DNA from 4 places in the Vreelandella sp. ssv genome. Region 4 is predicted to be linked to each of the others. Evidence: predicted binding sites of a transcription regulator. Region 4 holds the regulator's gene; each other region holds the start of a gene.
The links. Region 4 encodes sigma-54, which starts transcription at its own class of promoters, with help from an activator protein. Its sites were predicted from a motif close to TGGCACNNNNNTTGCTNT; they were not measured.
Positions count from the first base shown of each region.

Region 1: the regulator sigma-54 is predicted to act here: its motif matches at 4,380-4,397, upstream of AC5TBW_RS16795 (DUF3305 domain-containing protein).
Region 2: the regulator sigma-54 is predicted to act here: its motif matches at 5,027-5,044, upstream of AC5TBW_RS05670 (sugar phosphorylase).
Region 3: the regulator sigma-54 is predicted to act here: its motif matches at 5,497-5,514, upstream of urtA (urea ABC transporter substrate-binding protein).

Region 1 covers NZ_CM182545.1:3,682,762-3,690,005, forward strand. Annotated here, with positions in the region: gene AC5TBW_RS16770 (molybdopterin-dependent oxidoreductase) at 1-289, opposite strand, end outside; gene AC5TBW_RS16775 (twin-arginine translocation signal domain-containing protein) at 314-514, opposite strand; gene AC5TBW_RS16780 (TorD/DmsD family molecular chaperone) at 686-1,312, opposite strand; gene AC5TBW_RS16785 (4Fe-4S dicluster domain-containing protein) at 1,317-3,056, opposite strand; gene AC5TBW_RS16790 (DUF3306 domain-containing protein) at 3,256-3,843, opposite strand; gene AC5TBW_RS16795 (DUF3305 domain-containing protein) at 3,840-4,280, opposite strand; gene AC5TBW_RS16800 (formate dehydrogenase accessory sulfurtransferase FdhD) at 4,456-5,313, shown strand; gene mobA (molybdenum cofactor guanylyltransferase MobA) at 5,310-5,936, shown strand; gene moeA (molybdopterin molybdotransferase MoeA) at 5,933-7,204, shown strand; gene moaA (GTP 3',8-cyclase MoaA) at 7,201-7,244, shown strand, end outside.
Region 2 covers NZ_CM182545.1:1,217,262-1,224,505, reverse strand. Annotated here, with positions in the region: gene thiL (thiamine-phosphate kinase) at 1-873, opposite strand, end outside; gene nusB (transcription antitermination factor NusB) at 910-1,404, opposite strand; gene ribH (6,7-dimethyl-8-ribityllumazine synthase) at 1,401-1,889, opposite strand; gene ribBA (bifunctional 3,4-dihydroxy-2-butanone-4-phosphate synthase/GTP cyclohydrolase II) at 1,935-3,101, opposite strand; gene ribD (bifunctional diaminohydroxyphosphoribosylaminopyrimidine deaminase/5-amino-6-(5-phosphoribosylamino)uracil reductase RibD) at 3,210-4,376, opposite strand; gene nrdR (transcriptional regulator NrdR) at 4,373-4,864, opposite strand; gene AC5TBW_RS05670 (sugar phosphorylase) at 5,077-6,867, shown strand; gene dsbG (thiol:disulfide interchange protein DsbG) at 7,081-7,244, shown strand, end outside.
Region 3 covers NZ_CM182545.1:3,985,498-3,992,741, forward strand. Annotated here, with positions in the region: gene urtE (urea ABC transporter ATP-binding subunit UrtE) at 1-268, opposite strand, end outside; gene urtD (urea ABC transporter ATP-binding protein UrtD) at 268-1,104, opposite strand; gene urtC (urea ABC transporter permease subunit UrtC) at 1,101-2,273, opposite strand; gene urtB (urea ABC transporter permease subunit UrtB) at 2,277-3,896, opposite strand; gene urtA (urea ABC transporter substrate-binding protein) at 4,007-5,398, opposite strand; gene AC5TBW_RS18235 (tripartite tricarboxylate transporter permease) at 5,824-7,244, opposite strand, start outside.
Region 4 covers NZ_CM182545.1:1,518,932-1,526,175, reverse strand. Annotated here, with positions in the region: gene AC5TBW_RS06960 (KdsC family phosphatase) at 1-258, shown strand, start outside; gene lptC (LPS export ABC transporter periplasmic protein LptC) at 251-820, shown strand; gene lptA (lipopolysaccharide transport periplasmic protein LptA) at 832-1,323, shown strand; gene lptB (LPS export ABC transporter ATP-binding protein) at 1,335-2,084, shown strand; gene AC5TBW_RS06940 (RNA polymerase factor sigma-54) at 2,209-3,624, shown strand; gene hpf (ribosome hibernation-promoting factor, HPF/YfiA family) at 3,723-4,031, shown strand; gene AC5TBW_RS06930 (PTS sugar transporter subunit IIA) at 4,036-4,506, shown strand; gene rapZ (RNase adapter RapZ) at 4,596-5,531, shown strand; gene AC5TBW_RS06920 (HPr family phosphocarrier protein) at 5,577-5,846, shown strand; gene pmbA (metalloprotease PmbA) at 5,850-7,190, opposite strand.

The DNA of each region.
Region 1 (7,244 bases), 2.1 Mb from region 4:
TGATGGGGTGATCAAAAGCCGGTTCTTGCTTGGTCCAAATACCCTCTTGAACTTCCGCATAAACGCCACAACCTACTGAACAGTGAGAGCAGATGGTGCGTTTGGTCTCTACCGGCGAGTCGAGTACGGGAGTTTTGTCCGCGGCTTCCGAGCGCTTCATCATCGGCGCGCCCATGAAACCAACAGCGGCCACGCCGCCCGTGGCCGCTCCGGTGCGCTTAAGGAATTGACGACGGGAAATTCCCAGCCCGGAGGCCTTGGGGGTGTCTGTTTTGCGAGTTAAACGCATGGCAAATCTCCTGGCATTCCGCCGTCAGTCACGCAGCGAAGCGTAATAAGCACGGACGTGGTCAGTCTCACGGTAATTAACCGTTTGTTTTTCGTTTTTCACTGGGGCAGTGTCAGCCTGTGCCAGAGTGACATGACCGACTGCAGCCGCAGCGCCAGCAGCGGCGGCTCCCAACCCAACGGTTTTCATAAACCGGCGGCGCTCAGAATTGTGTGACTGGTGCATGGGTCTCTCCTCTTGCATGCTTTTTTGCGGGGCCATTTATCTAAGGTCTTTTTATAAAAAGCTTTTGGCCTTTTTAATCAGATTGCTGCTGTTATCCAATACCTTCGCGCCCATGCCCTGACTAAATGGATCTCAAAAGCTTAGCGCGATATCACCGGTTCTGTATCAACGTTACCGCTCGACAATACGCACCGGCGTATGACCCGCATCAACACTCAAGCGAGCCTCCTCACTCTCCATAAAAGCGCTACCCAACTGCCCCAGCGCTGCATAGAAAGCAGTGTCTACCTGCCCCAGGTCGGCAAAACAACTGGCCGCCCAAGGGGCTAAATGTTGGCTAAAGAAGTAGGCCTGCTCGTGACTGGCTGAGTCAATCAGCATTGCCATGACTTCGCATAGTGCAGCCAGGTGATCTTCAGGGTCACGGGTGTGTTCACTGCGCACAAAGCCGAGCACCTTCAAATCCTGACGCAGCGCCACCAGCGCGGCTTCCATCAATTCGCCATTGCGGTACCAAGAAGCATAGGGCACCACGTCACCTTGAATCACGCCAACCAAGTGCTGAAAGTGAGCGCGCTGGAGTTTTTCCAAAATAGCGCCGCCTTCATTACTCGCGGCGACTTCTGCCAGTGCCTGCCAGCACTCTGCTAAACGGCTGCCGTCTTGCTCAATGTCCAGCTCAGCTAGCCAATTCAGCAGTTCGATATCCGGCGCTTGGCGCAATAGTGTGGCAAACAGCCGGTAGATATCGGCGCGTAGCGCATCCGCTTCTTTCAGCGTGGGCAGTGCATCCGTCATCGGCTTATACCTTTAGTTGCGCGTCGGGATCGCGAATCATTGTTTTCCAGACATCTTTAACACGGCAGTCTTCACACATTTCAAGACGAATCATAGCCTCACCGGCAAAGTACGGGTGATTGGCCAACTTCTCTTTAATAGTAGCTACCGTGCTGACAGTGGCAAACGGCTTACCGCAGTTAATGCACTCAAAGGCGGCCTCTTCGTGGCAGATCTGCCGCGTTTCCCGTGCCTCAGTGGCCAAAAAGCCCGGCAGTAGGGTAATCGCATCTTCCGGACAGGCCTGCTCGCACAGGCCGCACTGCACGCAGTCCGCTTCGAGGAAACTCAGCGCGGGCGTTTTGCCACCCGACTTTAGCGCTGGCGTTGGGCAATTACTGACGCAGGCGTGACATAGCGTACAGGCATCGCTATCTACCTGAATAGCGCCGTATGCTGCGCCTTCTGGCATCGCGACTCGTTCACTATGAGGGTTACCCAGTTCGGCCAGCCGTGCCAACACACGGTTAAAGCGTGCACGCTTTTCTGGCTCTGGCAGGTTTAGCGACACCTGCGTTAGAGGCGTGAGCGCTGGCAGGGCATCCCGAGCGGCTTCATCGGCTATCTCAATCAGCTTTACGCGAGCACGATCATGGCCCAAAGCGTCTAATAGAGCGTGAGCCTGGGTAACTTGATCAGTCAAGAAGCTGCTCAAGCGGGCAGGCATATTGGGGTGAAGCTGGATACGCACTTCAGCGGCACCCGCAGCCAGGGCAGTTAGCCACTGGTCGTGGCCCGCCGCTCCCAGTTCTTCCAAGGGAGCATCAATCACGTGGCCAGCAGGCACTGCCCCCGCTGCGCGCTCGGCGTCTTGAGAGTCGTGGGTAATAAAGCGAAGGACTGGCACCTGGCCACCGGCTTCACGATAGGCCGCCAGCCAAGCGGAGAGCGTATCCTGCTGGCGGCGCGTTTCCGGTAAGCGGAATTCAATCGCGCCCGTAGGACAAGCGCTGGTGCAACTCCCTACGCCTTGGCAGAGGTAAGGGTCAATCTCTATGCGAGACTCAATCCGGCCTTTAACACTGGAGATGGCATCCGCCGGACAAACATCCAGGCAGCGGGTACACCCAATGTTGCCGCTGGTTGAGTGGGCACATAGGTCACTGTTAACTTGAAAATAGCGGGGTTTGTCGAATTCGCCCACTAGCCCTACAAAACTATCGAGGGTTTCGTTGCGCTGGTTTAAATCTTGATTCTGGCCTTGCCACTGCATGGTCACATAGCCCGGCGGCGGCAGTTCCCAGCGCTGGGAGTGGGTCGTCGGGGCCAGATCGAGAATAAGATCAAAACTATCGCGCTCAATCAGTGCGCGGGCAAGATCCAGCGGCACATCACCGTCATCAAGCTGAACGTTAAAGGCCCCCAGATAACCATTGATACGCAGCTTGCTTAGCTGCTCGCGCGTTATCGTTTGACTGACCAGCGGTTCGTTGGCACCCAGTGGAGCGACCGTTTCGTTATCTGGACTATCGACCACGGACTCAGTGACCAGCAGTGTAAGCGACGCCAAACCGCGCCCTTGAAGCGCGCGAGCTACTGGGTAAATGTCGGCTTCGTTACCGATTAACAGCGCATGACCACGGCTGTGATAAGTCACATTGGCAGGCGTTAAATTAGCAGGCCACGAGATACGTCGGCGTACCGTTTCCCGAGCCTCAGCATTGCGCTGGTCATCTATCGACGCCAGTTGGATTCTTTGGTTCATGCGTTCTCACGGTCAGTGAATAATTCTTATTATATTTTTGAGTAATAATGATTAACTATTGTGGCATAACAATGCGTTAAATCTAAGTTCAGACTATGTGTAACACAGCATTTTGCCAACCTTCTTGCCGTCAACGCTACCAACGCTGACGCCCCAAATAACACTCAGGCTATTGATTATTAAATACAAAAAACCCACATCATACTTTCTTCTGAGTATCAGATAAATAATCAGACTGGTCGTCTAGCGCAGCATTTTCTACCAGGTTGTCATCAGCGGTCTTTGTTTGCTCGCTGACGGCTATGTCATTTTGCGACTCGCTTTGACTGTCATCATCCAGTTGCTTGTCGACCGCTTCCTCCACTTTATGCGTCCAGCGTCGCAGCTTACCGGCGAGTTCTGACGACATCGGCTTCAACAGTTTATTGTAGTCGGCATCATAATCATCCAGACCATCGCGCACGTTATAGTTACCGGTGGCCCACAATCGTTTCAATGCTTGCCGACGCAAAGGGCCGCTGACGCCTGGCGCCATAAATGCACTGAAGTCGCTGCCCGCTTCTAACGCATCGGGATCTGGCAAGGTGTGGTCGAGGCTACCGGGTTCTGGCGGTGCCTGGGTTGCATCAGGGCCATGGTGGTGCGGCTGCTCTGCTCCATTGGGCGAGGCATTCGGCTCGGCGGCCAGTTCATCAACAGGCTCTTCAGCAGGTAATGACGCTGCCGATGCGTCCTCTTCCTTTGGTACATTGCGCTTTAGTCGCGACCATCGCTCTAGGCGGCTCATTGCGGCTGCTCCTTACTCGGCGTGTCTTTAGCGCGGCCAGCCCCTTTGCGCTTTTTCTTGCGCATTTCCACTGGCGCTTCACCCTGTCGGGCTAAATAGCTTTCAATCCATACCTGAATAGCCATCGGCATCGACGCTTCCAGCACCTGCTGTTCGCCGTCCATCCAACCGGCCGCAACGTCCTGGCTAGCGGTAATCGCATCAGGCTTGGGTGTTTGCCCGGTAAAACCCGCCCGTACAAAAAGCCGTGGTGTAGCCGACGTTAGATTGAAACGGTAGGCGGCACGTTCAGTCATCGACAGTTGCAGGTTAAGGACAATGTCACCCTGATCGCCCAGCGTTAATTCAGCAATACGCCACTGCGTCAGCGTAAAACGCTTAACCTGCTTTGACTCAGCCACCAAGGTAATACTGATTGGGCGTAGGTTATCACTCATATATTTATAAACCCTGGACCTTGAAGGGATGGCATGTGAAGAGATAGCACTTAGAAAAGATGCTACTTATTAAGGATAGCGCTTGAATGGGTAGACAAGTAAGCATCTCCAGCGCCATCATCGTCAACCCTGACTTTTTTACTCAGGTATTTTATTTTAGTAGCGAGGATTGCGGATGCACGCTCTTCAGTTAAGCCGAGCCCGCTTACCGGCCACCACCGAGATCAGTATCGTTGATGAGTATGGTGATGCGCGCCAGCAGGCGATCGCCGCTGAACGGGCGCTAACCGTTTATCTCAATAAGCGTGAGATAGTGACCTTGATGACGCTAGGCGACGACCCAGAGGCACTGGTCGTGGGCTATCTGCGCAATCAAGGGCTGCTAATAGCGGCGGCTGATTTAGAAGCGGTGCAGGTCGATTGGGAAGTAGAAGCGGCGGTCGTAATTACACGCCACTTGCCCGAAGATTTAGAGGCGCGCTTAAGCACTCGTACGGTGACCACCGGCTGCGGCCAGGGCACGGTATTTGGTAAGTTGCTTGATCAAACCGCACTCACGGCGCTGCCCGACACTCAACTGGCACAATCATCGCTCTATCGACTGCTGCAAAACCTTAACACCTACAACGAGACTTATCGCAGCGCTGGCGCCGTTCACGGGTGCGCGCTGTGCCAACAAACCGAGGTTCTCGACTTTGTTGAAGACGTAGGGCGGCATAATGCGGTGGATACCCTGGCCGGACGCCAGTGGCTACAACAGGCTGACAGCGCTAATGCGGATATTTTTTACACCACGGGGCGGCTGACCTCTGAAATGGTGCTAAAAGTGGCGCAAATGGGCATTAGCGTGCTGGTCTCGCGCTCAGGCGTTACGCAAAAAGGTGTCGAGCTAGCCGAACGCTTTGGTGTCATGCTGATTGCCCGTGCAAAAGGGCGCCACTTTCAGGCCATTAATACTCACAACCGTTTAACGCTAGACGCTATTCCGCCGCGCCCATCCCACGCCCGCTCATCCAAAGAGGCAAGCTCATGATCCCCACTCACGAACTCACCGGCATGATTCTAGCGGGCGGCGAAGGGCGAAGAATGGGCGGCCGCGACAAAGGGCTTGAACCTTTCGCTGGCCTGCCGCTGGTCGGCCATGTGGTGAAACGCTTTGAGGGTCAGGTGGCCGAGCTGCTGATTAACGCCAACCGCAATGCTGATGCCTACCGCTTTTTCGCCGATCGTGTCATAGCTGACCTTGTAATGGACGGCGACGAAGGCGGCTTTAAAGGCCCGCTGATGGGGATCTATAGCGGCCTACGCGCGGCAAAAACACCCTGGTTGCTAGTCGCTCCCTGCGACTCACCCGCTCTGCCTGACGATTTAGTGGCACGCATGGTCAAAGGTATTGGCCACCACGATATCGCCGTCGCCTTTGATGGCGAACGACTGCACCCGGTTGTTGCCCTACTGCGCACTTCGCTGGCGGATGATTTGGCCGTCACCCTTGCCGAAGGCGAGCGTAAGATCGACCGTTGGTACGCACGCCATGCTTGGTGCAAGGTTGATATGTCGGACTGCCCTGATGCCTTTGCTAACCTCAATACTGAGGAAGAGAAGCTGCACCTGGAAAAAGTACTAATGGGTTCTTCGAGCAAGGAGGTGAAATGACCCTCTCCTGCTTTGATCTTGGCGAGCAGATGCTCAGCGTCGACGAGGCACGCCAAGCGCTAGCCACCTTGATTGAAAGCCCGCTGGGCAGCGAACAGGTGCCGCTGGCGCAGGCCCATGGACGACGTTTGGCCAAAGCCGTTCAGGCCTCCATTAACGTGCCGCAACATACCAATGCGGCCATGGACGGCGTAGCGCTAGCCTTGCCCAAAGAAGGTGTTGGAGTAAAGCAAACCCATTGGCCACTGGCCGGCGAGGTCTTGGCCGGGCAGTATCGCAGCGAATTAGTACCTGCCGGTCACTGCGTACGCATCACCACCGGCGCCCCTTTGCCGCCGGGCACCGATACAGTGGTCATGAGTGAACAGTTGCGCGAACCGTTAGATGATAAGCCTGCGCATGTGATCATTGAGTCTCCTGAGCTTCTCAAACACGGCCAACATGTACGTCAAACGGGTGAAGATATTGCCATTGGTGACATGGCACTGCCTGAGGGTTCACGGCTCGATGCCGCCTCGTTAGGGCTTTTGGCATCACTGGGTTATGCGGAGGTAGCGGTGTGCCGACGCCCAAGGGTGGCGATTTTTTCCACCGGCAATGAAGTCACGGCACCTGGTGAGCCACTGCCCAAGGCAGGTATTTATGACGCCAATCGCTTCACCCTGATGGGGTTGCTTTCCGAACACGGCGCCGACGCCATTGACCTTGGCATTCTCCCGGACGATTTAAACGCTATTAAAACGGCCCTTGAAAACGCTGCAGAGCAGAGCGATCTGGTGATCACCAGCGGCGGCGTTTCCGTGGGTCAGGCTGATTTTACCCGTGAGGCTCTGGAGCAGTTAGGCCGCCTGGCCTTCTGGCGGGTAGCGCTGCGACCTGGCCGCCCCATGGCCTGCGGCTGGCTGGGTAAAAAGCGCACACTGTTTGTTGGCTTGCCCGGCAATCCGGTAGCGGTCATGGTAACCTTTCTACAGTTTGTTTCGCCGCTGTTGGATCGGCTTAATGGGCAGCCATTGGCACCACCACACCGTCTTTATGCCGTTACCGAAAGTCTCTTAAAAAGCCGCTTGAAGCGTACTGATTTTATCCGCGGCGTTTACCATACTGATAGCGAAGGACGGTTACTCGTGCGCAGTACCGGTGCCCAGGGTTCTGGCATTTTAACCTCGATGGTGGCTGCGAACTGTTTGATTGAGCTTGCCGACGACCAGGCAGGCGCACAACCGGGCGAGGTAGTCAGCATTCAACCACTTACGGGATCGCTATGACCGAGCAACGACAGACCCAAGCTCACGCTAACCAGCAATT
Region 2 (7,244 bases), 300 kb from region 4:
TAATGACGCCAGACGTTGCTGAGCCTTGACGACATCATCAGCGCGTAACGTGACGAGCAATTCATAATCATCACCACCGGAAAGCGAGGCCTTCAAGGCGGCTTCCCGGCCCAGTATGCTCACCAAGCCATCCGCAAACGGCAGCGCCTCCAGCGTAAGTTCGGCGCCTACCTTTGAAGCCTCGCGCAGATGCGTCAGATCGGCCATTAAGCCATCAGAAATATCCATCGCCGCGGTGGCTAAACCACGCAGTGCCACGCCCGCTGCCAACCGCGGTTCAGGCAGCAGATAGCGCTTCAACAGCGGATGCGTCAGATCACGTTCACCCTTTTTCCAGAGCGCCAACCCGCCTGCCCCACCGCCCAATGCACCGGTTACAGCAATCAGGTCACCGGGCTGAGCCCCGCTACGGGTGAGCGCTTCGCCAACGGGCACCTCGCCCATGACGGTAACGCCAATAGATAGCGCGCCGGAGGTGACATCCCCCCCCACCAGCGTGGTGGCGTGCTGCTGGCTGAGCGCATGAAAACCACGCGCATAGTCGGCCAGCCAGTCCTGGGTGGCCTGATCATCGGCAAATTGGCGCTGATCAAAGGTTAGCGCCATTAAACACCAGCGTGACGTTGCCCCCATGGCGGCCAAATCGCTCAGCGCGACAGCCAACGCACGGTGACCTACCGCGAACGCTGGTGCTTCGCGGGGAAAGTGTATATCCACGACTGAGGTATCAACGCTCACGGCCAGCTGTTGACCCGCCTGCGGTACCAGCAGCGTGGCGTCATCTCCACATCCCAGTGTGACGCCATTTGACGCGGTCGACGCCTCCTGCGACGACATGAAGTAGCGTCGGATCAAATCAAATTCGGCAAGCACAAAGGCCCCTTAAACGCATTGTCATCACGCTCGCGTTCAGAGACGACGAGCGCTGACCTCGGCACTACGCAGGCGAATCGCCAGCTTGTCTAGAATGCCGTTCACGTATTTATGGCCATCGGTGGCGCCAAATGACTTAGCCAGTTCAACGCCTTCGTTTATCACTACACGATAGGGCACTTCCATTCGCCGGGACAGCTCGTAAGCGCCTAAGCGAAGAATCGCAAGCTCGACGGCATCGAGATCTTCCAGGCGGCGATCAAGTAATGGCGAAATCTCACGATCCAGCTCCGTTTTAAAGCGCACGGTATTGTGAAGCAGCTCGTGAAACAGCGCTTTATCGGCGATTTCCATCACCTTTACCCAGTTTTCGTGGTCTTCCAGGTCATCATCAGCTACCTGACTACGAAACTCGGCTTCAATGGTAGTGATGGATTTACCCGTCATATGCCATTGATAAAGCCCCTGCACGGTTAACTCACGCGCCGCATGGCGGCCCTGCTGAGCGGCAGAGGGTTTACGCTCGCTCATTGGTTATCTCCTAATGGCAGCGCGCGTAGCAGTGAGACCATTTCCATGGCGGCCATGGCAGCTTCGGTGCCTTTGTTGCCAGCCTTGGTGCCCGCACGCTCAATCGCTTGCTCGATCGTCTCAACGGTCAACACGCCGTTAGCGACCGGGGTATCAAATTCAAGCTGCAGGTGATTAATCGCCGTGTTGCAGCCGCCCGCCACGTACTCGAAGTGAGGCGTTCCGCCGCGGATAACCGCACCCAGAGCGATGACGGCATCCGGTTTCATGACTTTTAAAACGCGCTTAACCGCTAGCGGTAGTTCCCAGGCACCCGGCACGTGAACAATGTGGATATGCTCGGCGTCTACGCCGTGACGCGTCAAACTGTCCACCGCGCCTTCCACCAGACTATCCACCACGTGATGGTTAAAACGGCCTACCACGATGACGTAATGGCCATCGACATCAACAAACGTACCTTCAACTTGAGTGAGGGAGTGCATCAATTTATTCCTGCTGATTAGTCCGGCTGGATTAGTCCTTCTGGATTAGTCCTGCTGAAAGGTTGGCTCATCCACCGTGTCATTCGGTCCTAAACGCTCAACGACTTCGAGATCAAAGCCGGAGAGCGCGGAGAATTTCCACGGTGAACTAAGTAGTCGCATTTTCCCCACGCCTAAATAGCGCAGAATTTGCGAGCCGGTGCCGATCGTTAAATAGTTGCCCGCGCCGTCAGAATCACTGGTACGCGGCTGACGAACACGATCCAAAAAGATATCTAGCTGATCTTTTAAATCTTGGTGCGGCCGACCATCATCGATCAACACAAACACCCCTGACTCAGAGCTGGCGATCTCTTCAAGGGCCCGGTGGGCATCCCAGCGGCATTGCTCACCTTTCATCAAACCCATCACATCGCGCAACGTATCGGTGAGATGCACGCGAACGGTGGTAGAGGCCTCTGGCGTCGGCTGGCCATGCACTAACGCCAAATGGTGAGCGCCCTGAATACGATCACGGAACACATGGAGTGTCAGCTCACCGTGGGAGGTCATCACCGTTGAAGCTTCCAGGTGATCAATCGTCTGCTCGTTGACGATGCGGTAGTGAATCAAATCCGCAATGGTACCCATTTTAATGCCGTGCTCTTGAGCAAACACTTCAAGCTCTGGGCGGCGCGCCATACTGCCATCATCATTCATGATCTCGCAGATCACACCGCTGGGGTCACACCCAGCCAGCGCTGCCAAATCACACGCCGCTTCGGTATGTCCCGCGCGGCGCAGCACGCCACCTGGCTCTGCCATCAAGGGAAAAATATGCCCTGGCTGAACGATATCAGAGGGCTTGGCATGGGGCGCCACCGCCGCTTGAACGGTGCGTGCGCGGTCTGCCGCTGAAATACCGGTGGTCACACCTTCGGTAGCTTCAATCGAGAGGGTAAATTTGGTGCCAAAACCGGAACCATTATCGCGCACCATTAGCGGCAAATTAAGCTGCTCGCAGCGGGCGCGGGTCATCGGCATACAGATAAGACCACGGGCGAAACGGGCCATGAAGTTGATATGTTCGGCCTGCACTTTTTCGGCGGCCATGATGATATCACCTTCGTTTTCGCGATCCTCATCGTCCATGAGAATCACCATTTTACCCTGCCGGATATCTTCCACCAGCTCGGCGATAGGGGCTAAGCCTCTAGAGGAGGAGTGCGCCATGGAATCTCCAAAAGTTGTCGCATAACGTTGTCGCAAAGAAGCTGTTGCGCCAGCTTGTAACGTAAAGTCGTCACGGAAAAGTTGTCACGTTAGCTGCGATTTCGCGCGTCAGGGTACCTTGCTCTCGCCTGTTGCGCTAGTCACCTGAGGGGAGGCGATAATGCGCCAATCACGCCCCACCGCCCGCATATCATGAATCGTTAAACGACGCTGATCCGCCATACGCGAGAGCCCTGGCAGTGCAAACAGGGGCCGCGCTTCTCCCCCTAGCAATGTAGGAGCGACAAACAGCTGCAGCTCGTCGACTAGCTCTGCATCGAGCATAGCCCCCGCCAGGGTCGCGCCGGTCTCTACCAGCAACTCATTAACGTGTTCGTTTTCGGCTAACCACTTCAACATCACGGCTAAATCAATTCGGCCATCACGCCCGGCGGGTAGCACCTGCACTTCTGCACCGGCCTGCGTTAATCGAGCACGCTTTTCAGCTGCGTGGGCTGGCGTCGTAATGATCAGGGTACGCCCCGGCTCACGTAAACAGGCCGCTGCCAGCGGTAAACGTAGCCGGGTATCTAAAATCACCCGCAGAGGCTGGCGGTGTAAGACCTCATCGACATTACCAAGCTGTAGCTGTTCTGCTCGCAAGGTCAGTCGTGAATCATCCATTATAATCGATTCGACGCCGCTCAATATGGCGCTGGAGCGCGCTCGCAGCCGCTGCACTTGAGTACGTGCTTCTGGGCCGGTAATCCATTGCGATTCACCTGACCCCATGGCAGTACGGCCGTCTAAACTCATCGCCATTTTCAAACGCACAAAGGGGCGCTGCAGGGTCATACGGGCAATAAACCCCAGGTTCAACGCACGCGCTTCACTCTCAAGCAACCCCACTGCGACCTCGATACCGGCTTCTTCAAGTAATTTTATACCGCTGCCGCTAACACAAGGATTAGGATCCACCATGGCGACAACCACGCGCGCGACCTTGGCAAGCGTTAGCGCCTGCGCACAAGGACCGGTACGCCCCGTGTGCGAGCAAGGTTCCAGGGTGACATAAGCGGTCGCGCCGTGGGCCTGATCACCGGCGGCGTTCAAGGCGTGGACTTCCGCATGGGGTTCACCGGCACGCAGGTGATAGCCTTCACCCACAATTTGCTCATCACGCACAATCACACAGCCAACCCGAGGGTTAGGATCAGTGGTGTAGAGTCCTTTTTGCGCCAGCTTTAGCGCCCGCGCCATATAACGGTGATCGGCTTGGCTAAACAGACCACTCATTTTAGCGGCTCGCTGCCGTGACCAGGCCTAGAAGTGGGCTCTTGAGAAAGCCGGTCAATCTCAGCACGAAACTCGTCCAAATCCTGAAACTTGCGATACACCGAGGCAAAGCGGATGTAAGCCACATGATCCAGGGTTTTAAGCGCCTGCATGACCGACTCACCGATATCACGGGCATTGATCTCACGGTCACCCCGCGCCCTCAACGTTTGACGGATACGCTCAACCGCGGCTTCAATGGCCTCAGCGCTGACCGGCCGCTTTTCCAGCGCGCGCAGCATGCCTGCCCTTAATTTGGCTTCATGAAAGCTCTCGCGGGAGCCGTCAGACTTCACCACACGAGGCATCACTAATTCAGCGGTTTCATAGGTGGTGAAGCGCTCCTGGCAGCTCGCACACTGGCGACGACGGCGCACTTGGTCACCATCGGCTACCAACCGTGAATCGGTCACTCTAGTATCGTTCGCACCACAAAATGGGCAATGCATGGCGGTCAACCTGTTGTCAGCTCGTGTCGGCGTACTGCACGAGTAAGCTTGTTATAACCTGTCAATGTGTATGCTATTAATGGCGTTTAAAGCGCTAGCAGCTGTCGCAAGCTAATGACGCTTAGCACTTAAACGCGGTATCAACCACGTATTGTAACGATTTGGCACACAAGCTGCAGTGTTTGTGGCAGATTGTTTATTTGGAGCCAACCATGCCCCCCTTTGAACAGACCGTTCACGACACATTTTCAAATACCGTTCATGACTATCTCAGCCACCTTTATGGGCCCCGGGCGGGGGAAGTGCAGCGCCGCTTAAACCAACGCCTAGAGTACTTTCAATCGCTCGCACCATTTTCACCCACCCTCAACGCTGCTAATTCAAAAAACGCACCTTCATGGAGCGAAAAAGATCAGTGGGTGATCAGCTATGGCGATTCCATTATAGAGGAAGGCGTGCCCCCACTGGCAGTCCTTAGCGATTTCCTCCAATCACGGCTGGGCGAACGCATCAGTGGCATCCATGTGCTGCCCTTCTTCCCGTGGAGCAGCGATGACGGTTTCTCGGTAATCCACTACCGGGAAGTCAACAGCGATCTCGGCGACTGGTCACATATTCGCGAACTCGCCAGCCATTACGATTTGATGGCCGATTTAGTGCTTAACCACGTTTCCAGGGAATCGCTCTGGTTTGTGGATTACCTGAGCGGCAGCCTGCCTGGGCGCGACTACTTTATTGAAGTCGATCCAGATACCGATGTCTCTCAGGTGGTGCGCCCACGCAGTAGCCCACTGCTGGTTCCCGTTTCCACCCGCCGCGGCACCCGCTACCTATGGGCAACTTTCTCCGAAGACCAGCTAGACCTGAACTTTGAAAACCCAGATGTACTGCTGGAGTTTGTGGGTATTTTGTTGTTCTACCTGGAGCAAGGCACGCGGATTGTGCGCTTGGATGCGGTGGCCTTTTTGTGGAAGCGGTTAGGCACCTCCTGCATTCATCTACCGGAAACCCATACCGTGGTGCGGCTGCTGCGGGCGATTGTGGATCATGTGGCCCCGGGCACCCTGTTAATCACTGAAACCAATGTACCTCATCAGGAAAACATCAGTTATTTCGGTTTAAACCGGCTACCCGCGGGAACGCCCGACGAAGCCCATATGGTGTATCAATTTGCCCTACCCCCACTGCTCTTGCACACCCTTACCCGTGGCGAAGCGAGCACTCTGCAAACTTGGCTTGCCAGTCTTCCTGTGCTGCCCGAGCAGTGTACTTACCTGAACTTTACTGCCAGTCACGACGGCATTGGCGTGCGCCCTTTGGAAGGTTTATTGCCTGATCACGAGCGGGATGCCCTGCTGGAGCTGATGCACAAATTCGGCGGTTTTGTCAGCATGCGTAGCAACCCCGATGCCAGCGATACACCCTATGAGATCAATATCACCTGGTTTGAAGCCATGCGCGGCACCCGACGAGGGCCCGACCCATGGCAAATTGCACGCTTTTTATGCAGCCAGGCGATCATGCTGAGCTTGCAAGGCATACCCGCTCTCTATATCCACACGCTAACGGGCACGCTCAATGACGTAGAAGGTGTTGAGCGCAGCGGGCGGCTACGCTCGATCAACCGTCGGCGCTGGCAGCGTAGTGAGCTAGACCTGCTGTTAGACAGCCCGTCAACGCCCACCCACGATGTTTTCCATGCGTTAAACCGACTATTAGACCAGCGCCGTCAGGAACCCTGCTTCCACCCCAATGCCGCCCAGCGGGTGCTGGTCTCTGAACCAGAACTGCTGGCAGTCGAGCGCGGCCCACTGCACGATGGTCGCCGTTTATTGGCGCTGTATAACGTCACTGATCTGCCGCTCCCCTTAGAAAGCGTGGGTGACGCAGTTACCCAGGCACTTGAAAAACACGCTTGGCAAGCGCTGGATCCTGGCAATCCCTGGAGCGCCGACGGCGCGCTACCGCCTTATGCAGTGCGCTGGTTGGTAGCTGACCGCTAATACCATTTCGCTAATACCATTTCGCTAATACCATTGAGAAAACTAAAGTTTCAAAAAGCCGTAAGTTTCAAAAACCGTATGCTTCAAAAAAGGCAAGTTGCGACATATCGCCCTAGGTATAAAGCGCTTAACCCCTAAATAATGTCGTGCTGCGATAATGCCAGCACGACATTATTCCAAGGTTTCTTACTCTTATTCAAACAAGGCGCTGCCATGCACTTAACACACCCTCCTGTTATCAGCGGTTTTCTCTTGCTGACAGGATTGTTCGGCCTCTCTGCGAGCTATGCTGATGAGTTGCCCGCCCCTATCCAGGCACTTGCCAATCAAGGATTGGAAATTCACGGCCAATTCGATGCACCCGGCAGGTTGCGCGG
Region 3 (7,244 bases), 1.8 Mb from region 4:
GCCGCCCTTGGGGCACGTAGCCAATCCCCAAGCGAGAGCGCGCCTCAACGGCTTTTTTCGTCAGCTGGATCTCGCCTTCCTCGCTGGCGTAGCGCAGCTCGCCACTTTTGACGGCTACCTCGCCCATCACGGCTTTCAGCAGCGTGGTTTTGCCCACGCCGTTGCGACCCATCACGCAGGTACACTGCCCGGTGGGCACGTCAAGATCCAAATCCCACAGGGTGTGGCTTTCGCCATAGAACTGGTTGAGCTTTTCAATCGCTAACATCAGGCGGCCTCCTCATCGTCGGCACCCAGGTAGACCTCGATGACGCTGGGGTCGCTGGAGACTTGGTCCATGGTGCCTTCCGCCAGCACGCTGCCCTGGTGTAGCACGGTCACTTGGCGAGCAATGGAGCGCACAAAGCCCATATCATGCTCCACCACGACCACCGATTGTTTACCGGCAAGCCCGGTAAGCAACTCGGCGGTGCGCTCCATCTCCTGCTCGGTCATGCCCGCCACCGGTTCGTCCACCAGCAGCAGACGCGGACGCTGCATCAGTAGCATGCCAATCTCCAGCCATTGCTTCTGGCCATGAGAGAGAATCCCCGCCGGTTGATGGCGCAGTGCCGTCAGGCCTGTGGTTTCAAGCACTTCATCGATGCGGTCTTTGATCTCACCGGTCATACGGGCGGTCAGGGTGGGAAAGATCCGCTTGTCGGCGGCCATGGCCAGCTCCAGGTTTTCAAATACCGACAGCGCTTCAAACACGGTGGGCTTTTGAAACTTGCGGCCAATGCCCAGGCTGGCGATGTCGGGTTCGCTCATGTGCAGCAAGTTATGGCGACTACCGAACCATACGCTGCCGCTATTGGGTCGCGTTTTGCCGGTAATAATATCCATCATTGTGGTTTTACCCGCCCCGTTAGGGCCGATAATGCAGCGCAGCTCACCGTCGTTGATGGTCAGGTTGAGATTATTGATCGCTTTAAAGCCATCGAAGCTGACGGTGACATCTTCCATGTAGAGGATCGGGCCGTGGCGAACATCCACTGGCGAGGTCTCGGGCACCATAAAATCGAACACCCGGTCACGCTGGGTCAGCGATTGCAGCAAACTCATACGGAGGCCTCCTCGGGTGTGTGTTTACGGTCAGGATGCGTCGCTTGATCCTCGCGCTTACGCCGCTTGAGGTAGCCAAACAGCCCCGCCACGCCTTTGGGCAGAAACACCGTGACCAGCACGAACATCGCCCCTAGGGCAAACAGCCAGGCGTCGGGCATGACGCCGGTAAAGATGGTTTTGGCGTAGTTGACCAGAATGGCGCCTATCACCGCGCCATACAGCGTGGCGCGACCGCCCAGCGCAACCCACAATACTATTTCGATGGAGAAAATCGGCGAGAACTCGCTGGGGTTGATAATCCCCACTTGAGGCACGTAAAGCGCCCCCGCCAAGCCCGCCAGCATCGCCGAGACCACAAACACAAACAGCTGAAAGCGTTCGACCCGATAACCGAGAAAACGCGTGCGCGCTTCGGCGTCGCGGGTGGCCACGCTCACCCGGCCCAGCTTACTGGTGACAATCGCGCGACACAGAATAAAGCCCAGCGCCAGCGCCACCCCGGTGGCCAGGAACAGTCCTAAGCGTGTGGCATCGCTGCGTAAATCGAAGCCAACGATTTCACGGAAATCGGTCAGGCCGTTATTGCCGCCGAAGCCCATCTCATTGCGGAAGAAAGCCAGCATCAAGGCAAAGGTCAGCGCCTGGGTAATGATCGACAGATACACCCCGGTAACCCGCGAGCGGAACGCCAAGAAGCCAAAAACTAACGCCAGCAACCCCGGCGCCAGCAACACCATGACAAAGGCGAACCAGGCCATATCAAAGCCGTGCCAGAACCACGGCAGACTGTCCCAGTTCAGAAACACCATAAAGTCGGGCAGTACTGGGTGGCCGTAGGTGCCGCGATCGCCAATTTGACGCATCAAATACATGCCCATGGCGTAACCGCCAATGGCAAAAAACGCGCCGTGGCCCAGGCTTAAAATACCCAGATAGCCCCACACCAGATCCACCGCCATCGCCAGCAGCGCGTAGCTTAGGTATTTACCGAACAGGTTGACCGTATAGGCGCCAATATGAAGCGGGTTTTCCGGCGGCACCGCCACGTGAAGCAGCGTCACCAGTGCCAGCGCGGCCACCAGCACGCCGAGAAATATCTGCGTCGAGCGTTCGCTGAACGGGCGTGTTAGCCAAAAATTCGTCGATGATTCGGTCGTTAATGACATCGTTTAGCCCTCCGCAGCCCGGCCCTTCTGCGGGAAGAGTCCACGCGGGCGTTTCTGAATGAATAGGATGATAAAGACCAGCACGATGATTTTGGCCAGTACCGCGCCTGCCCAGGGTTCCAGTACCTGATTGATGACCCCTAGCGATAGCCCGGCGACCAATGTGCCCCACAGGTTGCCCACGCCGCCGAACACCACCACCATGAAGGAGTCGATGATGTAGTTCTGCCCCAGGTTAGGGCCGACGTTAGTGAGCTGGGAGAGTGCAACACCGGCAAGCCCAGCCACGCCCGAACCCAGCGCAAAGGTCATAATATCCACGCGGGTGGCACGAATGCCCATGGAGCGCGCCATGGCGCGGTTCTGGGTCACGGCTCGCACTTCAAGCCCCAGCCGGGTGCGGCGCATGATCAGCATCAGGCCTGCAAACACCACCAGCGCAAAGCCGAGCACGTACATCCGGTTGAGCGTCAGCGACAGCGCATCGTTGACCACCAATGAGCCGCTCATCCAATCGGGGGTAATGACAGTACGATTGAGCGGTGAAATCACCGTGCGCACCAGCTGCTGCAGAATCAGGCTAATACCAAAGGTCGCCAGCAAGGTTTCCAGCGGGCGGCCTTTAAGAAACTGGATAACGCCGCGCTCAATCGCCACACCTGCCAGTGCGGCAACCATAAAGCCGGCGGGAATCGATAGAATCAGCGCCAAACCCGGCTGGCCGGGCAATAGTTGCTGCATCGCCCAGGTGGTGTAGGCGCCCAGCATCATCAGCTCGCCGTGGGCCATGTTGATGACGCCCATGACCCCGAAGGTGATCGCCAGGCCAATGGCGGCTAGCACCAGCACCGAACCAAGGCTCAAGCCGAAATAGAGGGTTTCCAGGCCGCGATTGAGTTTGAGCTGCTGCTCGATACCCGCCAGGGAAGCGGCAGCGGCGTTGGCGACAACGGGATCATCGCTATTGGCTGCCCGGCTTAACGCCACGCGGGAACGCGGATGCAGGCTGCCGTCCAGCGCTTCGACCCCGGCCATTTCACCCGCTTCAGCGCGATAAATCGCCACCGCCTGGGTCAGGCGATAGCGCACCTGCTCGTCCTCTTCCTGCGCAATCAAGTCGTCAAGGGTCGGCACCAGCTCAGCATCTACTTCACCTAACAGGCGCTCGGCCGAGGTGCGGCGGCGTTCCACGTTGGGCGAGTAGAGGTCAACGACCGCAATGGCACTGCGCAGTTGATTACGCAGGTTGTTGTTAATGCCGATACGCTCCAGATCCCGACGAGACATCTCGCCCAGCGCTTCGCCGGTCAATACATCGGCCACCGGCCAGTCGCGACCACGGTTCTCCAGTACCAGTACAAAGCGGCCGTCTTCGGTGCGCTGTAGGCGGCCATCCAGCAAGGCCTGCAGCCAGTCACGGGCGCGCTCGTCATCGCTTTGTAAAATAGCGGTGATGGCTTCGCCTTTGGCGGTATAGGATTCAACGTCCAGCGCTTCTAATAGTTCGAGCGCGGCCTCATCATTCGTGGAACTGCTGGCGGTGTCTGTTGATTGTGCCTGTGCGGTGAGCGTCATACCCAACAGCAGAAAGCAGAGCAGCGCCAAGGAAAGGAAACGCCTCATGGGGTTCTTCCTTTGGTTATCAGAAAGGGAAAGATAGCGTGCTCCTTCGCCACCCCTTAACTATCGACGCTATGCGCCCGGGTGGCGAAGGGTAAGGTACTTACTCAGGTTTACTCAGCGAGTGCCGCTTCGGCTTCTTCTGCTGCGGTGCTGCCACCGCACGAGCCGTTCACGACGTTGAAGTTGCCGCACTCCATCGGCTTGCGCCAATCGGCAATCAGGTCACGCGAACCAGGCAGGTAGTCAGACCAGGCGTCGCCCGCCACGGTAGACGGCGTCTGCCAAACGATATCGAACTGGCCGTTGTCCTGAATCTCACCAATCAGCACCGGCTTGGTGATGTGGTGGTTGGGCATCATGGCTGCATAGCCGCCGGAGAGGTTAGGCACGGTCACGCCGATAATAGCGTCTTTCACCGCATCGACATCTGTCGTGCCCGCTTTGCGAACGGCTTCGGCCCACATGTTGAAGCCAATGTAGTGCGCTTCCATCGGGTCATTGGTGACGGCCATATCGTCGCCGGTGTAGTCGATCCAGGCATCGATAAAGTCGTAGTTGTCGTCGTTATCGACGCTCATGAAGTAGTTCCAGGCAGCCAAGTGACCCACCAGCGGCCCGGTATCAATACCGGTCAGTTCCTGCTCACCCACAGAGAAGGCGATAACCGGAATATCGGCAGCGTCGATGCCCTGGTTAGAGAGCTCGGTATAAAACGGCACGTTGGCGTCGCCGTTAACCGTCGAGATCACCGCCGTGGGTTTACCCTCTTCGCCAAAACGGCGAATTTCCGCCACGATGTTCTGCCAATCGGAGTGACCAAACGGCGTGTAGTTGACCATGATGTCCTCTTCCGCGATGCCGTGTTCATCCTTGAGGAACGCTTCGAGGATGCGGTTGGTGGTGCGCGGATAGACATAGTCGGTACCGACCAGCGCAAAGCGCTCGATACCCACTTCGTTGATCAGGTATTCAACCGCCGGGATCGCCTGTTGGTTTGGTGCGGCGCCGGTGTAGAAGACGTTTTCAGAGGACTCTTCGCCTTCATACTGCACCGGGTAGAACAGCAGGCCGTTGAGTTCTTCGACTACCGGCAGCACCGCTTTACGTGAAACTGAGGTCCAGTTGCCGAAAATCACGTCGACTTCTTCTTGCGCCAACAGCTCGCGAGCGCGTTCGGCAAACAGCGGCCAGTTAGACGCCGGGTCAACGACGACGGCTTCCAACTGGCGACCCAACAAACCACCGGCTTCGTTCTGCTGTTCGATCAGCATCTCGACGGTGTCTTTGAGGACGGTTTCGCTGATCGCCATGGTGCCGGAAAGTGAGTGCAGGATACCGACTTTGATCGGGTCATCGTCTTGGGCGACGGCCTGGGCGCTGGCACCCATAATGGCGGCAGCAAGTAGGGCCGTCGCGAAACGGCCAGCTGAGCGGCTTGAGCGCGCTTGTTTTTGGTAAGAGAGCGTCGAGCGAGTATGAGTATTGTGTTGCAATGTGGTCACTTGAACCTCCTTGCACCCCTTATCGGTGGGGCTTGTTTATTGGCTTCGCATTTGGGAAGCGCGTGTTGACTTCCCAATACGTCCACTAGCCAATAGCTCTTGCAAGGGATGCGCCAGATTGGCACAACGTTGGTTTACAAGTAGTTAATCAATCACTTAGTAATATTTGGAAAACCCCAAACCCTGCCTCCTGCACCAAGAAGATGCGGCAAACCACCCTTTAAGCACTTCTTTAATGCACCAATTAGATTCACTGCACCAACTAGGCACTTGGTTTAGTCATATACAATTTAGAAACCCAATACTTACTGACCAGTTACACATCAGCCGTCACCACTAAGGAGCCTTGGTTTCTTCTAATCCTATAAAAACGGGGCGCTGACTTTCGTCAGCGCCCCGTTGCTTAAGATTGAGCTCTGTGAGTATCAATCACTTTCAGGTGTGCCAGACGAGGGTGACGTTCCCTTCATCCCACGACGCAGGAGGGGCCCCACGATATAAGGCAAGATCAAACCCAACCCTGCAAAGACCCAAAGGCCGATAGCCAAACCGCTATCCCAAAGAATCATCCAGTCGCCATCGGAGATATCCATGGCATGACGTAGGTTCTTCTCCATCTCAGGCCCCAGCAACAAGCCAAGAATCACCGGCACCAGTGGAATCTCCAGCTTGCGCAGCACGTAACCGCCCACCCCAAATGCCACCATGAAGTACAGGTCAAAGATGGTGTTACTGATCGAGTAGATACCTACGAAGGCAACCATTGTGACGATCGGCAGCAGGTACATCGGTGGCACGGATAGCAGTTTGACGAAAATGCCCACCAATGGAATGTTGAGGATCAGCAGCAAAAAGTTACCGATCAATAGTGCCGCGATCACACCCCAGACGATGTCGGCATTCTGGGTGAACATCAGCGGTCCTGGTGTGATATTCAACGAGATCAAGAGTGCCAGCAGCACCGCGGTGGTACCGCTACCCGGCACGCCGAGCGTCAACATGGGTACCAAAGCGCCGCTGGACGCACCATTGTTGCCAGCTTCTGGGGCCGCCACGCCGCGTGGATCACCTTGCCCAAAATAACCTTTCTTGCCCAGCACGCGCTTTTCAAGGGTATAGCTGATGAAACTACCCAACGAAGCACCGGCACCTGGTAATACCCCGGCGATAAACCCCAACACCCCACCGCGGAAACTGGTGGGTAGAATTTCGCGGATATCCTTCCAGGAGAGTGATAGCTTGTTGACCTTCATCTTCTCCTTACCACCACCGGCACGCTCTTCAATGAAGAACAGCAGCTCGGAAATGGCAAACAGGCCGACGATAGCGATGATGAAGTCAACACCTTCAAAGAGCTCAAGGACGCCGAAGGTGTAGCGCTGGACGCCGGTATTGTCGATACCCACAGTGGCAATCATGAGACCAATGCAGGCGGCAACCACCGTTTTGACAGGGTTTTTGCCGGTGATACCGCCCAAGGTAGCGAACGCCAGCAGGAAGAGCGCAAAATATTCTGCCGGGCCGAATGTCAGGGCAAAATTAGCCAACAGTGGCGCCAGCAGGATCAAACCAACAGTGGCGACTAGACTACCGATGAAAGATGCCACCGCAGAGATCGCCAACGCCTCGGAAGCCTTGCCTTTCTGGGCCATCGGATAACCGTCAAGACAGGTCATCATGGCCGGTTCATCGCCAGGAATATTCAACAGAATCGACGAAATACGACCGCCGTACATGGCCCCGGCATACACTGACGTCAGCATAATCAGAGCGGTTTCGGGCGCGAGCCCCAAACTGAACGCCAGCGGAATCAGGATGGCCACACCATTGGCAGGACCTAACCCCG
Region 4 (7,244 bases):
TGCCAACGGCTCGATATAGAGCTCGAGCAAGTGGCCTATTGCGGTGACGATCTACCTGACTTGTCGGCCATTAAGCGCTGCGGCGTCGGCATTACTGTCCCTAACGCGCCGGATTATATGCATACCCACGCTGACTGGACTACCGAACGGCTGGGCGGCCATGGGGCTGTGCGAGAAATTTGTGACACTCTGCTTGAAGCTCAAGGACACTGGGGCGCGGTGCTCGACACCTATTTACACGGCGCTCGTAATGCTTAAACGTTTTAAAGTGCGGTTCTGGCTAGCGAGCCTGGTCATCGCGCTGGGGGCTCTGCTGGTATGGCTTGATCCACGTGGACCTCAAGACGCCACCATCGACCCTGAAGCTCAAGCCCAGGAACCCGGACACGTACTTGAAAACGCTGAAATTACGCTGTTTGGGGATAATGGCAGCGTCATGCAGTCGCTTAAAACCCCGCGCCTTATTCATACTCCTCAGCGAAGTGAAACCTGGACTGAAGAGCCTGAAGCAATCCTGTATGACAGCGAAGACCGGCAGTGGATGGCAAGCGCCGATGTAGGCACCCTTAACACCTCGACTCAGACCCTGCTGATGTCAGGCTCCGCTCGCCTGATCGCACCGGATGAAGGTTGGCAGCTAGACACTGAGCTCCTGCATTATGATGGGCTCAGCCAGCATGCGTGGAGTGAAACACCGGTACTGCTGCAACAACCGCCCCAGACAATGAGCGCTACACGCATGGACGTGTGGCTTAACGATAGCCAGGTGCGCTTAACTGACAACGTGCGTGGTACACATCCCCCGGCCACACAACCTTAAGAGGAGTTGCCATGAAAGCATTTATCTATACCGCCCTTTTCGCACTCGCGGTGCCGCTATCGGCCATGGCTCAAGACAGCCAAGCCCCTATAGAAGTTGAAGCCGACCGTTTAGACCTTGACCAGCGAGCCGGTACTGCTGTCTACAGCGGCGATGTCAATATTCGCCAAGGCGAAATGCAATTACGCGGCGAGCGGGTAGAAATTGAACGTAATGAGGCAGGCGAACTCTCGCGCGCAACCTCCACCGGTGAGCGCGCCTATCTGCGCCATCAAGCCGAAGGGCAAGAAGGTCCTACGGAAGGCTGGGCGAGACGCATTATTTACCACGTCGCTGAACGCCGCGTTGAGCTGATCGACCATGCTGAATTAATTCAACAAAACGACACCTTTACCGGCGGTCGCCTTGAGTATTTTATCGATCGAGAAGTGATTCAGGCGCGCTCTGACGTTGACGGTAGCGAGCCCCAGCGCATCCGCATGACTCTTCAGCCGGAACAATAGGGAGCCAAGCCGTGGCAACAGCAGACACCGCCTCGATTCGAACCCTTTATGCCCACCATTTGGCGAAAAGCTACAAGCGCCGCCGAGTGGTTAAAGACATCAACTTAGAGATCTCCCAAGGCAGCATTGTGGGATTGCTCGGCCCTAATGGCGCGGGCAAAACCACTTCCTTTTATATGATTGTTGGGCTCGTGAAATCCGATGCTGGCAAGGTGAGTATCGACGACCTGGATTTAACTCGCGCCCCAATGCATGAACGGGCTGCGGCGGGTATCGGCTACCTTCCACAAGAGGCGTCTATTTTTCGTAAATTATCGGTCGCCGATAATATTATGGCGATACTCGAAACTCGCAAAAAGCTCAGCCGCAGCGAACGCGAGCAGCGCCTGGAGGCGCTACTTGAAGACTTTCACATTACCCATATACGCGACAACCTCGGCATGAGCCTTTCGGGTGGCGAGCGTAGACGTGTGGAAATTGCGCGTTCGTTAGCCACCGAGCCCGCCTTTATTTTACTGGATGAGCCCTTTGCTGGTGTTGATCCAATTTCGGTAGGTGAGATCAAAACCATTATCCGGGCGCTAAAACAGCGCCATATTGGCGTGCTCATCACCGACCACAACGTACGTGACACTCTCGATATCTGTGATATCGCCTATATAGTGGGAGATGGACAGATCATCGCCAGCGGATCTCCTGACTCGATCCTGACCAATCAAAAAGTAAGAGACGTTTATTTGGGTGCTGACTTCCGTCTCTAAGCTTATTTTTCTCGTCTAATTAGTGCTCTACAACAACTTTACTACCAATGGCATGCTTATTGCACTTGCACCTGGGACCTACTCGCACTAGGGTGGAGCATTCTGATTAACGAGTGGTTCTCAGATGGTCATGAAAGCTTCTCTTCAACTGCGTATCGGCACCCAGCTGACCATGACACCTCAGTTGCAGCAGGCTATAGCCCTGTTACAGCTATCAACGCTGGACCTTCGTCAAGAAATTCAACAGGCCTTAGATGCCAACCCCATGCTCGAGCAAGAGGATGAATTTGGCGAACAGGCAGTCAGCGAGCCCAAAGAGGAAGAGTGGTCAGAGAGCATTCCTACCGAGCTATCGGTAGATAGTGACTGGTCTGATACCTACCAAGACATGGGTAGCTATAGCGGCACCAGTGGTGAAGGCCCTGATTTTGAGCGCCAAGCGGCCGGACAGAGCCTTCATGGGCACCTGCTTTGGCAGCTCGCCATGACCGATTTTGGCGCTCGAGAGCAGCTTATCGCGGAAAGTTTAATCGACGCGCTAGATGCTAACGGCTATTTAACCCAGCCGCTCAATGACATTCGTGAAGGGCTTCGCGCGCAGGGGATTGATGGACTTAGCCAGCGTGAAGTGGAAACGATCCTGCTTAAGCTGCAGCAGTTCGAGCCAACGGGGATATTCGCCCGTGACCTGCGCGAATGTCTGATGCTGCAGCTGGCCGCCCTTCCCGATGACACATCTCTTCTGGTTCCTGCTCGCCGCTTAGTCCGCCAGTTTCTTGAATCGCTAGGCAAAGATGATATGCGCCTGCTGAAACGTCGCCTGGGGCTTGATGATGACCAGCTAGCGGATGTCATCCTACTCATTCGAAGCCTTGATCCACGTCCCGGTAGCGCCTATGGCGATACCGACGATAACTATGTAACGCCTGACCTTATCGTGCGCCATGATCACGAAGGGTGGCATTTGGAACTCAACCCAGAAGCATTGCCGAAGCTGCGCATCCAGCCTGACTATGCGAGCTTGATAAAGCGCGCTGACAAAAGCCAGGACAACCAGTTTTTAAAAGAGCATTTACAGGAAGCCCGCTGGCTTATTAAGAGCCTTTCCAGCCGCAACGACACGCTGCTGCGCGTTGGTCGTGAAATTATTACCCGTCAAATTGGCTTTTTAGAGTATGGCGAAGAAGCCATGAAACCGCTCATTTTAGCCGATATTGCGGAGGCCGTGGAAATGCACGAGTCGACTATTTCGCGGGTCACCACGCAAAAATATATCCATACACCGCGCGGCGTGTTTGAACTCAAATACTTTTTCTCAAGCCAAGTCAGCAGCCAGGATGGCGACAGCCACTCCAGCACTGCGATCCGCGCTAGGCTCAAGAAGTTGATTCAAGAGGAGCCGCCCGGCAAGCCCCTTTCGGACAGCCGGTTGGTCACACTCTTAGAAGAGGGCGGTATCCAGGTAGCGCGCCGTACAGTGGCAAAATATCGTGAAGCCATGGGCATTCCCTCATCTAGTGAACGACGTCGTTTGCGTTAAGATCGGTACACATTGCAGCGAAACTCTCGACAAGGGCTTTGCAACGCGGCAAAAAGGGTTACAATCGAAGTACAGTCCGATGGATAAGGAGAACGTCAATGCAAGTAAATATCACTGGTCATCACGTAGATCTGACTGACGCCTTGCGTGACTATGTCAACGAAAAGCTTGAACGTGTAGAGCGCCATTACGACAATATAACCACGGTGCAAGTCACCTTATCTGTGGAGAAAGAGCGCCAGCAGGCTGCCTGTACACTGCATGCAGCAGGTGCAGATTTACATGCAGAAGCCTTAGACAGTGATATGTACGCCGCGATTGACGCATTAGCGGACAAAATTGATCGCCAACTAGTTAAACATAAGGAAAAAGCACAAGCTCGCGCCCAAGGCGCAGGCGTGCGTTAATTCAATGACGTTGGAAACCATACTCCCCCCGGAACGCGTCCTTTTCGACGTCCCCGGGGGCAGCAAAAAAAGGGTGCTGGAGTTTTTCAGCACCTTTATTGCCCAAAACACCCCCAGCCTGGACAGCCAAGAAGTGTTTAGCCGCTTAATCGGCCGCGAGCGCTTAGGCAGTACAGGTATTGGAAATGGCGTGGCTATTCCTCATGCGCGTAGCCCTCACTGTTCGGCCCCCATTGCTGGTTTTTTAAAGCTTTCAGAAGCAATTGATTTTGACGCTATCGACGGCGACCCCGTTGATCTGGTGTTTGTGTTGCTGGTACCAGAAGAGGCTGATGACACACACCTCTCTCTATTAGGCCAAGTAGCCACCATCATGAACGATGCGGATACGCGCCAGAAGCTGCGTAAAGCAGCCAGCCAGCGCGAACTACTTGAGTTGCTTACTGCTAAAATTCGTGAGCAAACAACGCCTTAAAAACCTAAACTTGCTATGCGGTAGAATATGGCAGGCTAGTTTTCGCTCACCACCCTCAACGCAGCTTGATCAAAGCAAAGAGAGACTCTATGCAACTTGTGATCATTAGCGGCCGCTCTGGGTCAGGTAAATCTATCGCCTTACAAGCGCTTGAAGATCTTGGCTACTATGCGATTGATAACCTCCCCGCCATGCTGCTGGGAGCATTGGTGGACGAAATACGCGATCAGGGTGAACGCGCTCATTTGGCAGTCAGTATTGATGCCCGCAACTTGCCGGGTGCCTTAGAGCGACTACCGTCGTTATTAGCGGAGTTGCGCCAGCGTAAAATTGATTTTCAAGTCATCTACCTGACTACCGATGCACGCATACTGCTTGAGCGTTATTCGGCTACAAGGCGGCGCCATCCGTTAACTCGCGATAGCGAAATGACGCTAGAAGAAGCAATTAATAAAGAAGAAGAAACGCTGCACGATATCCGCGACCTGGCCGATTTATTGATCGACACTTCACGGCTTTCGGTACACGATTTGCGCCGCCGCATTACCGACCAAGTAGCCCATCAGCATCGCGATAAGTTAACACTAACCCTTGAATCCTTCGGTTATAAACGTGGCGTGCCGCTGGATGCTGACTTGGTTTTCGACGTGCGTTGCTTACCCAATCCTTATTGGGATCCAACGCTACGCCAATTTACAGGCCGTGACGCCAACATAGTGGCCTTCTTGAGCGGTTACCCCATCGTAGATGCCATGAGTAACGATATTCAGGCTTGGCTTGAACGTTGGTTGCCCGCTTACCAAGATAGTCAGCGCAGCTACATGACTATCGCGATTGGCTGTACTGGCGGACAACACCGTTCGGTTTATATGGTTGAACAATTAGCAGAGAGGCTTGCGCCTAGTATGGGTGAAGTTCAACTGCGCCATCGCGAGCTAGGGTTGCATTACACATTAAGTGAACAGCCCGCCACTCCCTTGGTCTGCGCACCCCAAACCGATGATGAGCAGCAAGAGACCTCTTGAGCGCTACTACCCATTAATGACACCACTCGGCGAAAAGGAACCAGGGTGCCAGAAAGAATACTTACACTCACCAATCAACGTGGGCTTCACGCTCGCGCGGCTACAAAATTGGTTAAGTGCGGCCAACAGTTCACGGCTACGATACGTGTTCAGAAACAGCAACAGATTGCTGACGCCGCCAACATCATGTCACTATTGATGCTCGCCGCACCTTGCGGTACCGAGCTAACCATCAACGCCGAAGGCGATGACGCCGAACAGGCGCTTGACGCTATTCAAGCACTGTTCGACGCCCGTTTTGAGGAAGATCAGTAGCTTTTAGTCGCCCGCCACGGTCATGGCATCAACCAACCAGCTACCCGTGTGAACACTGCCACGGGTATCGGTGTCATCGCCAATTCCCACTAGCCCAGCAAACATCCGCTCAAGATTACCCGCAATGGTGAACTCTTCAATGGGGTACTGTACCTTGCCGTTTTCAACCCAAAAACCTGCTGCACCGCGGGAGTAGTCACCGGTCACGCCGTTGACACCCTGCCCCATCAGTTCCGTCACCCAAATACCGCGCCCCATTGCCTGCAGCAGGCTCGCGCGCGATTGCAGCGGTGCCGCTATGCGCACGTTGCGCGCCCCACCGGCATTGCCAGTCGTTTGCATCTTCAGCCGACGCGCGCTGTAGGAGGAGAGCATATAGCTAGCGATGCTCCCCTGATCGATAAACCGATTATTGCGGGTTTGCACGCCCTCGCCATCAAACGGCGAACTCGCTGTAGCACCGACCTCCATTGGCCGCTCTTCAAGACTAAACCAATCGGGAAACAGCGGCGTTCCAAGCCGATCACATAGGAACGAGGCTTGGCGGTATAAAGCACCACCGGCTAAACCGCTCAGTAAATGACCAATCAGACCACTGGATAGTGAGGGGTCAAAGAGCACCGGAAAGGTGCCCGTGGGAGGACGTTTAGCGCCTAGTCTGCGCAGCGTACGCGCGGCGGCCTCACGGCCCACCTCAGCGGGGTCGCGCAGTGCCTTGGGATCACGTGCCGAGGTATAGTCGTAGTCGCGCTGCATACCGGTCGCATCTTGGGCAATCAGCATGCAGGACAGTGAATGGCTACTGCCCTTTTGAGTCCCTAAAAAGCCGTGGCTATTGGCATAAACACGCACCCCTTCACCACTCGAGAGTGAAGCACCGTCCGACTGGGAGATGCCTTCAACATCACGACCTGCCTGCTCACAGGCAAGCGCTAGCTCAATTGCTTCATCGGTTGTAAGTGCCCAGGGGTAATGCACTTTTAGATCAGGCAGCTCGGTGGCCATGAGGGACGCATCGGCCAGCCCTGCGGCAGGATCTTCGCCAGTGTAACGAGCAATCGCCAGGGCTTTTTCCACAGCAGCCTGAATCGAAGCACTGCTGGCATCCGTCGATGACGCACTTCCTTTACGTTGTCCTACGTAAAGCGTCACGGCGATGCCCTGATCACGGGATAACTCAACCGTTTCAACTTCACCCTGGCGAACGCTAACACCGACTCCCTGATCGACGCTTGCGCCTACTTCGGCAGCATCCGCGCCCAAGCGTTTAGCCAACGCTAGCGCCTCTTCGGCACGCGCGGTCAATAACGCCTGCTGGGCGGATGCATCAAATGCTTGTGCCATATAGCCTCCTTTCTCAACCGAATGTCTCTCAACCGAAGTCTTTCAAGAGAGTGT